2 linked regions of the Methanococcus maripaludis genome follow. Each later gene encodes a partner of the first gene's protein in a complex. Links are inferred from orthologs where the notes say so. Each region holds a gene or a part of one and is shown in the gene's direction. Other genes may lie near its edges.

The links.
Region 2: the proteins of psmA (region 1) and MMJJ_RS05910 are in contact, whole or in part, in a cryo-EM structure (PDB 6HE5), measured with the Archaeoglobus fulgidus proteins. The link is inferred for Methanococcus maripaludis from one-to-one orthologs. Residues at the interface, in WP_010877997.1 of Archaeoglobus fulgidus: Ala30, Arg33, Gly34, Ala35, Asp51, Arg53, Val54, Lys66, Ser79, Gly80, Leu81, Val82, Met166; in WP_010879468.1 of Archaeoglobus fulgidus: Asp391, Leu392, Lys393, Gly394, Met396, Phe397, Val398.

The regions. Positions count from the first base shown.
Region 1 is NZ_CP026606.1:745,673-752,229, forward strand. What follows is about bases 2,063-4,966. They hold psmA (archaeal proteasome endopeptidase complex subunit alpha), read left to right. Parts: upstream 2,063-3,076; coding sequence 3,077-3,856; downstream 3,857-4,966. Other genes in these bases: MMJJ_RS04005 (acetate--CoA ligase family protein), read left to right, coding at 2,063-2,544; MMJJ_RS04015 (ribosome assembly factor SBDS), read left to right, coding at 3,955-4,659; rpl37A (50S ribosomal protein L37Ae), read left to right, coding at 4,689-4,966. Outside these bases: MMJJ_RS04000 (NAD(P)H-hydrate dehydratase), read right to left, coding at 1-287; more of MMJJ_RS04005, read left to right, coding at 436-2,062; more of rpl37A, read left to right, coding at 4,967-4,979; MMJJ_RS04025 (DNA-directed RNA polymerase subunit P), read left to right, coding at 5,034-5,174; MMJJ_RS04030 (rRNA maturation protein), read left to right, coding at 5,174-5,668; MMJJ_RS04035 (KEOPS complex subunit Pcc1), read left to right, coding at 5,676-5,927; MMJJ_RS04040 (prefoldin subunit beta), read left to right, coding at 5,985-6,326; MMJJ_RS04045 (DHH family phosphoesterase), read left to right, coding at 6,364-6,557. UniProt on the Methanocaldococcus jannaschii protein: Component of the proteasome core, a large protease complex with broad specificity involved in protein degradation. The M.jannaschii proteasome is able to cleave oligopeptides after Glu, Asp, Tyr, Phe, Trp, slightly after Arg, but not after Ala.
Region 2 is NZ_CP026606.1:1,097,819-1,104,426, reverse strand. What follows is about bases 2,205-5,159. They hold MMJJ_RS05910 (proteasome-activating nucleotidase), read left to right. Parts: upstream 2,205-3,047; coding sequence 3,048-4,271; downstream 4,272-5,159. Other genes in these bases: MMJJ_RS05905 (NAD(P)-binding protein), read left to right, coding at 4,326-5,159; MMJJ_RS05915 (multiprotein bridging factor aMBF1), read right to left, coding at 2,266-2,742; MMJJ_RS05920 (isopentenyl phosphate kinase), read left to right, coding at 2,205-2,257. Also shown: MMJJ_RS05935 (Era-like GTP-binding protein), read left to right, coding at 1-191; MMJJ_RS05930 (cell division protein SepF), read left to right, coding at 198-587; MMJJ_RS05925 (methanogenesis marker 8 protein), read left to right, coding at 611-1,462; more of MMJJ_RS05920, read left to right, coding at 1,484-2,204; more of MMJJ_RS05905, read left to right, coding at 5,160-5,516; MMJJ_RS05900 (ATP-binding cassette domain-containing protein), read right to left, coding at 5,521-6,582; MMJJ_RS05895 (ABC transporter permease), read right to left, coding at 6,579-6,608. UniProt on the Methanocaldococcus jannaschii protein: ATPase which is responsible for recognizing, binding, unfolding and translocation of substrate proteins into the archaeal 20S proteasome core particle.

The DNA.
Region 1 (6,557 bases):
GATATGTGTCTTGCAATAACAAACCCATCTCCCCCATTATTTCCTGTTCCGCACAATACATACACTTTTGAAAAATCAAAGTTCAAATTAGCAATTTCTTCGTAAACTGCCCTTCCAGCATTTTCCATTAATTTTTCTTTTGAGATTCCGTACTGTTCTGAATTTTCGTCAATCACCTTTATTTCTAAAGAAGATACGTCCTTTTTATCAATAATCCCGAGTTTTTCTCTTAGCTGTTCAAATTCTAAAATATTTCCTGTTTTCTGAACGCATTTGATGTCTTTCATACCCTTCAACACCTGAAAACTGAATTTATCACAATCATTCAATCCGAAAAATACATATATTAAATTAAACTGTAATTACCTATTGTTAATTATTATTAATTATAATTATGATTATGTTTATCAGAATATAACAAACCGAGGGATTTATATGAACACGCTTGAAGGAATATTCAACCCAAAATCCGTTGCAGTAATTGGTGCATCAGAAATAGAAGGAAAAGTAGGACAGTCCGTAATGAAAAACTTGTTGAATTTTAAACAACACGGTGGAAAAGTATATCCTGTTAACAAAAAATACAACGAAGTATATGGAATTAAATGCTACGGTTCTGTTTTAGACATTCCTGAAACTCCAGACCTTGTAATTATATCGATTCCTGCAGAATATGCAGTAGATGCTATGGAAGAATGTGGAAGAAAAGGAGTAAAAGCTGCAATAATTATTACGGCAGGATTTGCAGAAACCAACAACCACGTGCTAGAAGACCGGTTAAAAGCAATTAGCGAACAGTATGGAATTAGAACAATCGGTCCAAACTGTCTTGGTGTGATAAATCTTCACAACCATTTAAACGCGTCATTCAGTAAAGAATTTTCAAAAATGGGAAATATTGCGTTTATATCGCAAAGTGGAGCGATCATGACTGCACTTCTTGATATTGCAAATTATTATAACCTAGGATTTTCAAAAATCGTGAGTATGGGTAACAAAATCGATGTTCAAGAGTATGAATTATTAAATTACCTTGAAAATGACCCTCACACGAAAGTTGTAGCGCTTTATATCGAAGGTTTAAAGGACGAAAAATTCATTAGTGCTGCTAAAAAAATCTCAAGGAAAAAACCAGTAATTGTTTTAAAAAGTGGAAAATCCGAAGAAGGTGCAAAAGCTGCTTCTTCACACACAGGAAGTCTTGCAGGAAACAACGCAGTATACGATGCAGCATTCAAAAAAAGTCGTGTATTTAATGTAGAAAGCTTTGAAGACCTCGTAAATCTTTTAAAAATATTTTCAGTACAACCCCCAATGAGATCCAAAAAACTTGCTGTTGTAACAAACGCAGGCGGATTTGGTGTTTTGGCAGCAGATTCTGTTGAAAAATGTGGACTCGAACTTGCAGACTTTTCGGCGACAACTGTTTCTGAATTGAAAAAATATTTACCGGATACATCAGGTATTTCAAATCCATTGGATTTAATTGGGGATGCAGATGTCAATAGATACAAACACGCATTTGAGTTGGTTGAAAATGATCCAAACGTAGATGGATTACTCGCAATATTAACCCCTCAAGGAATGACTGATGCTCTTGGTGTTGCTAGAGAACTTGTAAAACTTAAAAACTACATGATATGTAAAAAAGATAAAATTCCAATTGTTGCCTCATTTGTTGGAGGAACTTCCGTATTAGAAGCAAGAAGCTACTTACAGGAAAAAGGAATTCCTTCATTCATCTGCCCAGAACTTGCAGTTCACGCATTGGCTTGTTTATACAGACAAAGCCACCTCATGGACAAATACGACAGCCCTGAATACTTAAATGAAATCAGAGCCGAAATTGCAGAAGCTAAAACTAAAAACCCTGAAAAAATTGATGAACTGCTTGCAAATGCAAATGAAAGCAACTCAAAAGAGTTTTTAAAATTGAATGGATTTGCAATCCCTGAAAAATTTGTTGCCACAACTAAAGAAGAAGCTAAAGAATACGCTGAAAATTTAGGAAAAGTAGTAATGAAAGTTGTTTCAGCAGATATTTTACACAAATCAGATGCAGGTTGTGTTATAATCGATCCTAGTGATGCATCTGAAGCATTTGAAACGATAATGAAAAATGGGGAAAAATATTTGTTTGATAGAAAAATCGATGGAATTATCGATGGTGTCTTAATCGAACAGTTTGTCACCGGAAAAGAAATTATTATTGGTGCTAAAAGAGATCCAGTATTTGGGCCTGTTGTTATGACTGGGCTTGGGGGAATATTCGTAGAAGTTTTAAAGGATGTTTCCTTTGGAATTACCCCGATAACAAAAGAATACGCTGGAGAAATACTTCACTCCCTAAAATCATATAAAATCTTAGAAGGAGTTAGAGGCGAAAAAAGAAGCGATATCGAATTCTTAAAAGAATTGATCGTTAGAGTTGGAGTTTTAATGGAAACTTATGATGAAATAAGTGAAATCGACATCAACCCTGCATTTATCAAAGAAGAAGGCCAAGGCGGATTCGTTGGAGATGCATTAATTATAACAAAATAATACAATAAAAAATAGAAAAAAATAAGGTATGCTGTCTTTAATCCCTATTTAGGGTTCTTAAATTAACAGCATCCACCTGCTCCTTTTACTGCCAGGTATTTTCCGCTGAAAACGGATTTTTTAACGATGATATATACTTCGTTTAATACCTGTCTTGCCATTTTGTCGATAAAGATTCTAAACTCTTCATCGTAAATTTTTTCATCTGTTTCAAGGATTTTACTTGCTGTGTCAATCCCGAATTTAGGACCCCCTCAACCAAATCCTTCGAAAAACACGATCAAGTCTTTTGAACCCGTATCGCTTATTTTTTCGTTTATAAATTCCATTGCTTCTTCAGAAATTGTTACAGGGATCATACTATCACCTATCTGTACATGAATATATTAGATTTTCTAATATATTAATATATAGCGGAAGTGTGTTTCGGAGGATAAAAAGATAGATATATATAAAAATTCAGCGAAAAGTAGTTATTATATCCGTTAATTTACAATTCATACTTATTAATTTAAATTTTGGAGGCAATTATATGCAACAAATGGTTCCAGCATCAGGATACGATAGAGCAATAACAATATTCAGCCCTGAAGGAAGACTTTATCAGGTTGAATATGCTAGAGAAGCAGTGAGACGAGGAACTACTGCTGTAGGAATTAAGTGTAAAGATGGAGTGGTTCTCGCAGTCGATAGGAGAATTACAAGTAAATTAATTGACGTTTCATCAATTGAAAAAATATTTCAAATCGACGACCATATTGTAGCTGCTACATCAGGTTTAGTTGCGGATGCAAGAGTTTTAATTGATAGAGCGAGAATCGAAGCTCAGATGAACAGGGTTTCTTATGGTGAAGCAATCACTGTTGAAGCACTTGCAAAAAAAATCTGCGACATTAAACAGGCATACACTCAACACGGTGGTGCAAGACCATTTGGTTTAGCACTTTTAATTACTGGAATCGACAGACACAGTGCAAGACTGTTTGAAACTGACCCAAGTGGAGCTTTAATAGAATACAAAGCTACAGCAATTGGTTCTGGAAGGCCTATCGCAATGGAAGTTCTTGAATCAAAATACGACGAAAATATGACTGTTAGCGAAGGAATGGAATTAGCACTTTACGCTTTAAGTAAAACTACTGAAGAATTAAAGCCTGAAAATATTGATATGGCCATAATAAAAGATTCTGGAAAATTAGTTGAAAAAATAAGTGTTAATGAAATTGAAAAAATCGTAAAAGCAGTTTACGAAAAAGTTAAGGCTGAAGAAGAGGAAGCTGAAAAAAATAAAGGCGAAGAAGATAGTGAATAAGTTAAATTAAGATAAATTGAGAATAAATACCTGAAAAAACCCAAATTATGGTTTTATTTAATGCGGGGAAAGGTATATAAATAAAAGAAGGGATAGATATGGTGTCATTGGACAATGCTGTTATAGCAAGGCTTCAATCACATGGGGAAAAATTCGAAATACTCGTGGATCCATACTTGGCAGCTAAATTTAAAGAAGGACAGCCAATAGGCATCTCAGAAATCTTGGCCGCTGAAACGGTTTACAAGGACTCTGGAAAAGGAGAAAAAGTTCCAGAAGACGTACTTTTGAAGATTTTTGAAACGTTAAATCCTTTGGAAATTGCAGAACAGATACTAAAAAAAGGAACTGTTCAATTAACAGCTAACCAGCGAAAAGAAATACAAGAACTAAAAAGAAAGCAGATCGTGTCGATAATTTCAAAAAACACGATAAACCCCCAGACTGATACACCTCACCCGCCTAAAAGGATTGAAAACGCTATGGAAGAAGCTAGACTCAGTGTTGATATTTACAAAAGCGCTGAAGAACAAATTCCTAAGATTATTAAGGAATTGAGGAAACTTTTACCCATTAAGTTTGAAAAAAGGGATGTTGCAGTCAAAATTCTTGGAGAATTCGCTGCAAATGCCTACCACACACTTCATGAATATGGCGCAACTAAACAGGAAGAATGGTTGGGCGATGGTTCGCTTGTTCTTGTAATCGAAATTCCGAGTGGTATTGAAAACGAATTTTACATGCATTTGAACAAACTTACAAAAGGAACTGTTCAAACTAAAGTACTTAAAAGATATGAATAATCAATTTACGGATAGAAACAGGTGAAATAATGGTAGAATTTAGCCACACTAAAAAAATTGGTTCAGCAGGAAGATTTGGATCAAGATACGGTAGAAAAATCAGAGTAAGATTAAGAGACGTTGAAATCAAACAAAACAAAGATTACAAATGCCCTGTTTGTGCATTCCCTAAATTAAAAAGAGCAGGAACCTCTATCTGGGTATGTGAAAAATGCGGTGCAAAAATCGCTGGTGGAGCATACACTCCTGAAACTGGTGCTGGTAAAGTTGTTACAAAAGCAATCAGAAGAGTTATTGAAAGTAAAAGTAGAGAAATCTAATTTAATTATTTTTAAACCATTTATTTTTCATTTTAAGCTTTTTTAGGTGATATTATGGCAGAGTACAGATGTTCCAACTGCGGAAAAATCGTAACTCTTGATGAAATAGGATTAAAAGCTAAATGCCCTCACTGTAGTAACAGAGTTTTGATAAAATTAAGACCTAAAATAGTTAAAAAAGTTCAGGCAAGATAATGATAATTACGACTTCCAGAAAACCTTCTCAAAGAACCAGAAGCCTTGTAAATGATTTAGCGAGGGTTTTTAATTTTAAAATATTAAACCGAGGAAAAATTCCTCTCTCCGAGCTAATCGAAAATAAGGACGATATGATAATTGTAGAAGAACTAAAAGGAAACCCTGGAAGGCTCAAAATATTTAATTTTGAAAATAATAAAATTCTTTCTATGAACTTATCCTTAAAACTTCAACGGGAAGTTTCAGGAAAAGCATTTAAAAATTCTGGAAAACTGGGTTCAAAGTTTGATAAAAATACTGAACATTTAAAAGAATTCTTCTTTGAATACTTATTCAAAAAATTGAGTAATTATAAGGAAGAGAATTCTGAAGTTGTAATTACCTTTAAAACGGTTGATGAGTCCACATTTTACATTGAAGTTCACAAAGGCTCAGAAAATATGGGTCCGAGTTTGAAAATAAAAACTGTAAAAATACTCGATATTGAATAGTGTTATTATGACATATCCCAAATTTACATTAAAATTGACTTTTGAAACTCCAAAAAAAGCCAGAATTATTTATGAATCTGTTTATCCAGAACATGTCGCATCGCAAGTTCGATCAAAGTGCAAAATGGACCTTTTTGAAAATTCAATTATTATTTCGTGCATTTCTGACGAATTGAGTATCTTAAAAGCGTCTATTTATTCATATATTCGTTGGATAAAAGTTGCAGAAAGTATATATAAACTAACAGAAGATGAATAATAATTGGTAAATAAAATTAGTTTAAAAATAAATTAAACCTAAAAGAGGATTGAAATCATGGAATTACCTGCAAACGTTCAAAATCAATTAATGCAATTCCAACAACTCCAGCAGCAGTTACAAATGATAATGTACCAAAAACAGCAGTTTGAAACACAATTAAAGGAAATGGAAAAAGCTATTGAAGAAATGGAAAAATCTGATTCCGAAGAAGTATTTAAGATGGCTGGTGGAATCCTCGTTAAAAGAAACAAGGCTGAAGTAAAAGAAGAATTAAGTGAAAAGATAGAAACACTCCAGTTAAGAGTAACTACCTTTGAAAAACAAGAAGAAAAAATGCAGAAAAGATACACTGAATTACAAGAAAGCCTCCAAAAAGTAATGGGTCAGGGCCAATAAATTAATTTTTTACTATACTCTTTTTTAAGGTCTGTTTATGAAAAAAAAAATTGAAATATTGAAAGATTATCTAAAAAATGATGATATTATATTTCTATGTCACCATAACGCAGATCCTGATGCAGTTGGTGCTGCAATCGGTTTAAAACAGCTTGCAAACAGCTTTTCTAAGAAAAAATCAAAAGAAAAAAATTTAAAAATATCTGCAGATTCTGTAAGTAAACTTTCACG
Region 2 (6,608 bases), 350 kb from region 1 along the record:
TGAAATTCCGATATCGAAAACCTATTATAGTAGTTATTAATAAATGTGACTTGATAGAAAATTCCAAACGAGAAGATCTGCGAAAGTATGTTGAGGGGAGATTGGAAAACAAGGTTTTTTTCACATCCTCAAACACGTACGAAGGTATCGGGGAATTACTAAGTACAATCATAGAAATATTGAGAAGGTGATCTGTGTTGTTCAAAAAAATCAAAAAAATGATTTCAGGCGATTCATTAAAAACAAGCAGTCCTGTACCTATTGAAGAATACGTAGAACTCCCAGTAAAAGGCTACGAAGGACTCGAAACTATAAAAATTAAAGTTTGCGATTTAGAAGACTTCAAAGATGCAACAGATATAGCTGTTTTAACTGAAGCAGGTTATTTAGTTATTGCAAACACGATCAACCTTGAAAGAGATCTTGATGACGACTACGCAAAAATTTTATCCAGTTTAAAAGAAAAAGTTGGAAAAACTGGCGGAAAAATAGTAAGACTCTGTGAAACCAAAGTTTTAGCAGTCCCTTCAAATACCACAATCGAAAGAATGGTAAAAGAAGAAACTCCCAAAATTGAAGAAGAATAAATAACTTAAGAATGGTGGCTTAATTGACTGATGATATCCACGTAATGGAAGTTCTCGGAAACGCGAAAGTTACCGTAAAAAATGGAAAAATAGTCGATGTTAGCGATCCTATTATCTCTTTTTGCCCACTTTTTGCAAAACATCGAGGAATTAACGAAATTAACAAAGAATCAATCCAGAAAAACGTTGAATTTCGGATTGAAAGTTTTGGTTTGTTTACAAAAAACAGGGTTGTTTTAGATGATTCGCCCTTTGTTGGATTTGGAACCTCTGAAATTTTTATGAGTGCTTTAAAAAAAGGATTTTTAGATGCTGTTGTTGTTGTAAGTGACTGTGCTGGAACTGTTATTACAAATAACCCGAAACTCGTTCAAGGACTTTGCGGAAGGATTTCTGGAATTATTCAGACTACCCCAATAAAAGAAGTAATCGAAAAAATTGAAGAAGCTAACGGAATAGTTTTGTCAAAAGATGATGCTTTGATTAATCAGATTAAGGGAGTAGAACTTGCAATTAAACTGGGCTACAAAAAAATCGGAGTTTCAGTTTCCAATTTAAAAGATGCTTTAGAAATAAAAAAGTTGGAAAAGAATGATGTAAAAATCATAACTTTTGGAGTTCATACGACAGGAATTGGTCTTTCAGATTATGATGAATATCTACAATATATCGACTTAATTTCAGCATGTGCATCGAAAAACCTTTTAAAATCAAAATCATTTAATATAAAAGCGCAGGCTGGAAGCGGAGTTCCAATTTTTGCACTTTCAAATTCTGGAAAAGAACTTTTATTTGAAAGATTAAAAGAAATTGATAAACCTATTTTAATAACTACAAATGAAACGCTACCTTATTTTACAGAAAACCCCCAATAATCTTTTTTTTGGTGTATATCCATGTTTGCAATCTTAAAACTAGGCGGGAGCATCCTCTGCGATAAAAACATCCCTTACTCAATAAACTGGGAAAATTTAGAAAATATCGCGATTGAAATAAAAGAATCAATTGAATACTACAAATCTAAAAACGAAGAGTTTAAACTAATTATTGTTCATGGTGGAGGCTCTTTTGGCCACCCTGTTGCAAAAAAATATCTTAAAGATGGAAAATTTGAAAATATGGAAAAAGGATACTGGGAAATTCAAAAAGCAATGCGTAAATTCAACAACATTGTAATTGAAGAACTTCAAAACTTTGAAATTCCTGCAGTTTCAATTCAAGCTTCGTCATTCATTACTTTTGATAATGATTCAAATTTACATTTTGACACTAACGCAGTTGAAAAAATGCTCGATAAGGGATTGATTCCAGTAATTCATGGAGATATCGTAATTGATGAAAAAACAGATAATTTCAAGATTTTTTCAGGAGATCATGCACTTCCATTTCTTTCAAAAAAATTAAATCCTGATTTAAGCCTTCATGCATCGGACGTCGATGGAGTATGGGATTCAGAGTTTAAAATAATCGAGAATATTAATTCAAAAAATATCAATGATGTTTTAAAATCGTTGAAACCATCAAATAAAAAAGATGTAACGGGTGGAATGCATCTAAAAGTAATGGAATGCTACAAATTAGGCATTAAAACGATAATTTTCAATGGAAATAAAAAAAGAAATATATACAATGCCCTTTTAAAAAATGTAAAAGGAACATTGATAAATTAATTATTAAGTTATTTTCTTTTTTTAACTTTAATGAAGTCTCCAAGAGTAAATTCACTATCTTCATTGCTTGTTTCGTAATTTAGATCTCCTTCTTCGTAGAAAGAAATTCCAAGTTCTTTTTCAAGGATTTTTACGTATTTTTCCTCAGGCTCGATTTCATTTCTTTCTATTTTATGAATGAGGGATTCTTTAATTCCAACAGCTCTTGAAAGTTCCTCTAAAGTCATGTTTTTCTTTTCCCTTGCTTCTTTTACAAGAGAACCGTAATCTTCGACTAGGGTTTTTAAATTATCAAACATGTCTCTTCTAGGTCTTTTAGCTTGTTTTTGTTTTGTTTCATTTTTGAATACTGCCTTTGGTTTTCTAGAATATCCTTTAGGCGACATTCCAAATTTTGCGCAAGCCTCGCAAACATTCATTTCTACGCCTTCTACTCTTGTTTTAATGATATTCGTAACCTCTTTTCCGCAGAGTTCGCATTGCATACCTACACCTTAATATACTAAATTTAAAGATATTTTTGTCCAAGTTATCCTGATTACATAGCATTCAAATGGTAAATGCTTCATTAGAGAATATATCTTCAATTATTTAATATTATCTATTTTTGCTATTTATATATTATATCCATAAATTTATATAGTCCAAATAAATTATAAACATATACCCTTATTGAATAATAGTTGTAAAAATGTTTTCGATAGGTGTAAAAACTGTTTTGCGAGAAAGAAAATCAATGAGAAAGCGCTATATAGAACTATTTTTATCATATTTATTACGGAGGTAAATCATGAGTTACCCAGATGATTATTCCACAGATATAGAAAAAAATAAAATGGATTTAAAAGAATTTAAAGAAAAAACTCAGATCGCAGAGTTAGAAAGCAAAGTATTGAGATTGGAATTAAAAAATAAAGATATTAATAGAGAGAATGTACAAATTAAAAAAGAAAATGAAATATTAAAGCGAGAACTTGATAAATTAAGAATTCCACCACTCATACTCGGTACAATACTTGATAAAGTAAATGAAAGAAAGGCTGTTGTTAAAAGTTCTACAGGGCCAAACTTCCTTGTAAACCTTTCACAATTCGTAGATCCTGAGGATATTGTTCCAGGAGCAAGAGTTTGTTTAAACCAGCAGACTTTAGCGATTGTTGAAGTATTGCCTAAAGAAAAAGACTACCGAGCTATGGCAATGGAAATCGAGGAAAAACCAGACATTTCCTTTGAAGATATCGGTGGTTTGAACAACCAGATTAGAGATATTAAAGAAGTAGTAGAACTCCCACTTAAAAACCCAGAATTATTTGAAAAAGTGGGTATCGTTCCACCAAAAGGAGTATTACTCTATGGTCCGCCAGGAACTGGAAAAACGCTCCTTGCAAAAGCTGTTGCATACGAAACCAATGCATCATTTGTTAGAGTTGTCGGCTCAGAACTCGTCAAAAAATTCATCGGTGAAGGTGCAAAACTTGTAAGAGATGTTTTCAAACTTGCAAAAGAAAAATCCCCCTGCATCATATTTATTGATGAAATCGATGCAGTTGCAAGCAAAAGAACTGAATCATTAACCGGTGGAGATAGAGAAGTTCAAAGAACTTTAATGCAGCTTCTTGCAGAAATGGATGGTTTTGATTCAAGAGGCGATGTAAAAATCATTGCTGCGACAAACAGACCAGACATTTTAGATCCTGCAATACTCAGACCTGGAAGATTTGATAGAATCATTGAAATTTCAATGCCTGATGAAGATGGAAGACTCGAAATCTTAAAAATCCACACTGAAAAAATGAACCTTAAAGGTGTGGACTTAAGAGAAGTTGCAAAAATTGCAGAAAACATGGTCGGTGCTGACTTAAAAGCAGTATGTACTGAAGCTGGTATGTTTGCAATAAGAGAAGAAAGAGAATTCATCAAAATGGATGACTTCAGAGAAGCTATCTCAAAAATCACAGGTAAGAAAGAAAAATGCAGTTACGACATGCCACAATTAACCGTAATGTACGGATAATTAACTACTATTTTTTCAACTTATTTTTATTTTAAATTTTTTTAAGTGATGTTTATGAAGATTGGAATTATTGGAGCAGGCCTTGGGGGCCTATTAAGCGGTGCAATTTTATCAAAAGAACACTCAGTTACAATTTACGAAAAACTTCCATTTGTTGGAGGTAGATTTACAAATATTCCCTACAAAGGATTCCAACTGACAACAGGAGCCCTTCACATGATCCCTCATGGAAACTACGGGTATTTAGCACAAACCCTTCGAAGAGCAGGAAGTAATGTAAAAATAGTAAATTCCGTGCCGGACGGTTATTTTAGAATAAATGGAAAAAATCATCTTTATAAAGACATTTTTGGATTAGTTAGTGCAAAAGAAAAATTAAAAGCATTAAAACTTGCTGCAAGCCTTAAACTTGGAAAAATCGACAAAAATATGTCATTTGGTGAATTTTTAGAGGATATTCCTCTTGCCCTTGCTGTTGGAAACTCATTTAGTGGTTGGGCTTTAAGTTTAAATGCATATGATACCCCAATGTCAGAAATTATCGAAATAAGTAAATTATACCATAAATTTGGGGGCCCAGGAATTCCGGTTGGTGGTTGCAAGGGCGTTACAGATAGCCTTATTGAAATAATTAATAAAAACGGCGGGAAAATCCACACAAATCATACGGTAGAAAAAATTGAAGTTGAAGAAAATGGTGCTTTTATTGATTCAGAACCATTTGACATAATAATCAGCAATGCATCTCCAAAAGTAACGGAAAGCCTTTCAAATATTAAATTTATTGAAAAAGAGCCGGTTCCATCAAAAGGAATAAAAATAAACGTTGCAAGTAAATCTAGTCTCGTGGATGGCGCAAGTGTCATATTTACAACAGATTGTGAAAGAATTAACGGTTTAAACCAGCCTTCAAACGTTGACAGGAGTTTGGCAAAGGAAGACTACAATTTAATAATGCTACATGCAACCCAAATAAAAAACAATACTAAAGAAGAGATAAACCTTGCTTTAAATGATGTTGAATCATTATTTGGTGGAAAAGATTACGAAGTAATATCTATCCAAAGTTACGGTAATGGTTGGCCTGTAAATCATGCCTCAAATGGAACTGACTTAAATCCAATCGTTAAAAACAACTTATTACTTGTTGGAGATGGCGTAAAAGGAGTCGGTGGAATCGAAGTTGAAGGGGTTGCAATGAGTGTTATTGCAGTTTTAAACCATATCGAAAAATTAAAAAAATAAATTATTATCTTATTATTTTAACGCCTGTTGCTTTAAACATCACACATAAATTTTTATTTTCTTCAATTTCCAAAGCTTCAAGAGAATTTGGTGTAACAAGTACTTTTAAATCAACACCGCCGATATCCAGTGTTAACCAGACCAAGTGTCCTCTTTTTTTAATTTCAGTAACTTTTCCATTGAATACGTTTTTTGCGGAGCTGTCAAAACACTTTAAAGCAACGATTATATTTTCGGGCCTTATTGATACTTTTACATTCTCGCCGACTTTTGCAATGTCTGAAGAATATATTTTTACTCCGGAAACATCCAAAATTGAAATATTTCCAGATATTTCTTCCACTTTTGAATCCAAAATGTTTGTACCAACAAAATCTGCAACAATTTCAGATGAAGGATTTGAAAATACTTCTTCAGGAGTTCCGTACTGATAAACCCTACCGCCCTTCATTATCAAGACTTTATCTGCAAGACTCCAAATATCTTCAAAATCGTGTGTTACATGGAGTACCGTTGTTCCATATTTTTTTATCGCAGTTTTAACAAGAATTCTTATCTTTTCTTTAGTTTTAACATCCAGAGCACTGAATGGTTCGTCCATAAACAGGATTTTTGGCTTTATGATAAGCCCTCTTGCAATGGATGCCCTCTGCATTTCCCCACCACTCAGTGTTTCAGGTTTTCGGTTTAACAGATGATCAATTCCAAGCATTTTTGTTATTTGAAGAATTTCCTCTTTTATGGCTTTTTTGTCATTCAACCGTTTTTTAAGACCGTATTCAATATTTTCATAAACCGTCATGTGCGGAAACAGTGCATAATCTTGATAAATTATACTTATATCTCTTTTTTCAGGATTTAAGTTTGTTATCTCTTTTTCTTCCAAAAATATCTTTCCAGTTTCAGGAGTATAAAATCCAAGTGCAGTTTCTAAAAGAATAGATTTTCCACTACCTGTTGGCCCGATTATTGTTACATAATCTCCTTTTTCAACGCTTAAATTAACGTCTTCTAACTTAAATTCGCCCAGATTGATATTCAAGTTTTCAATTTTAACGAAACTCAAAATTTCCCTCCTTCGTATTTCTCAAA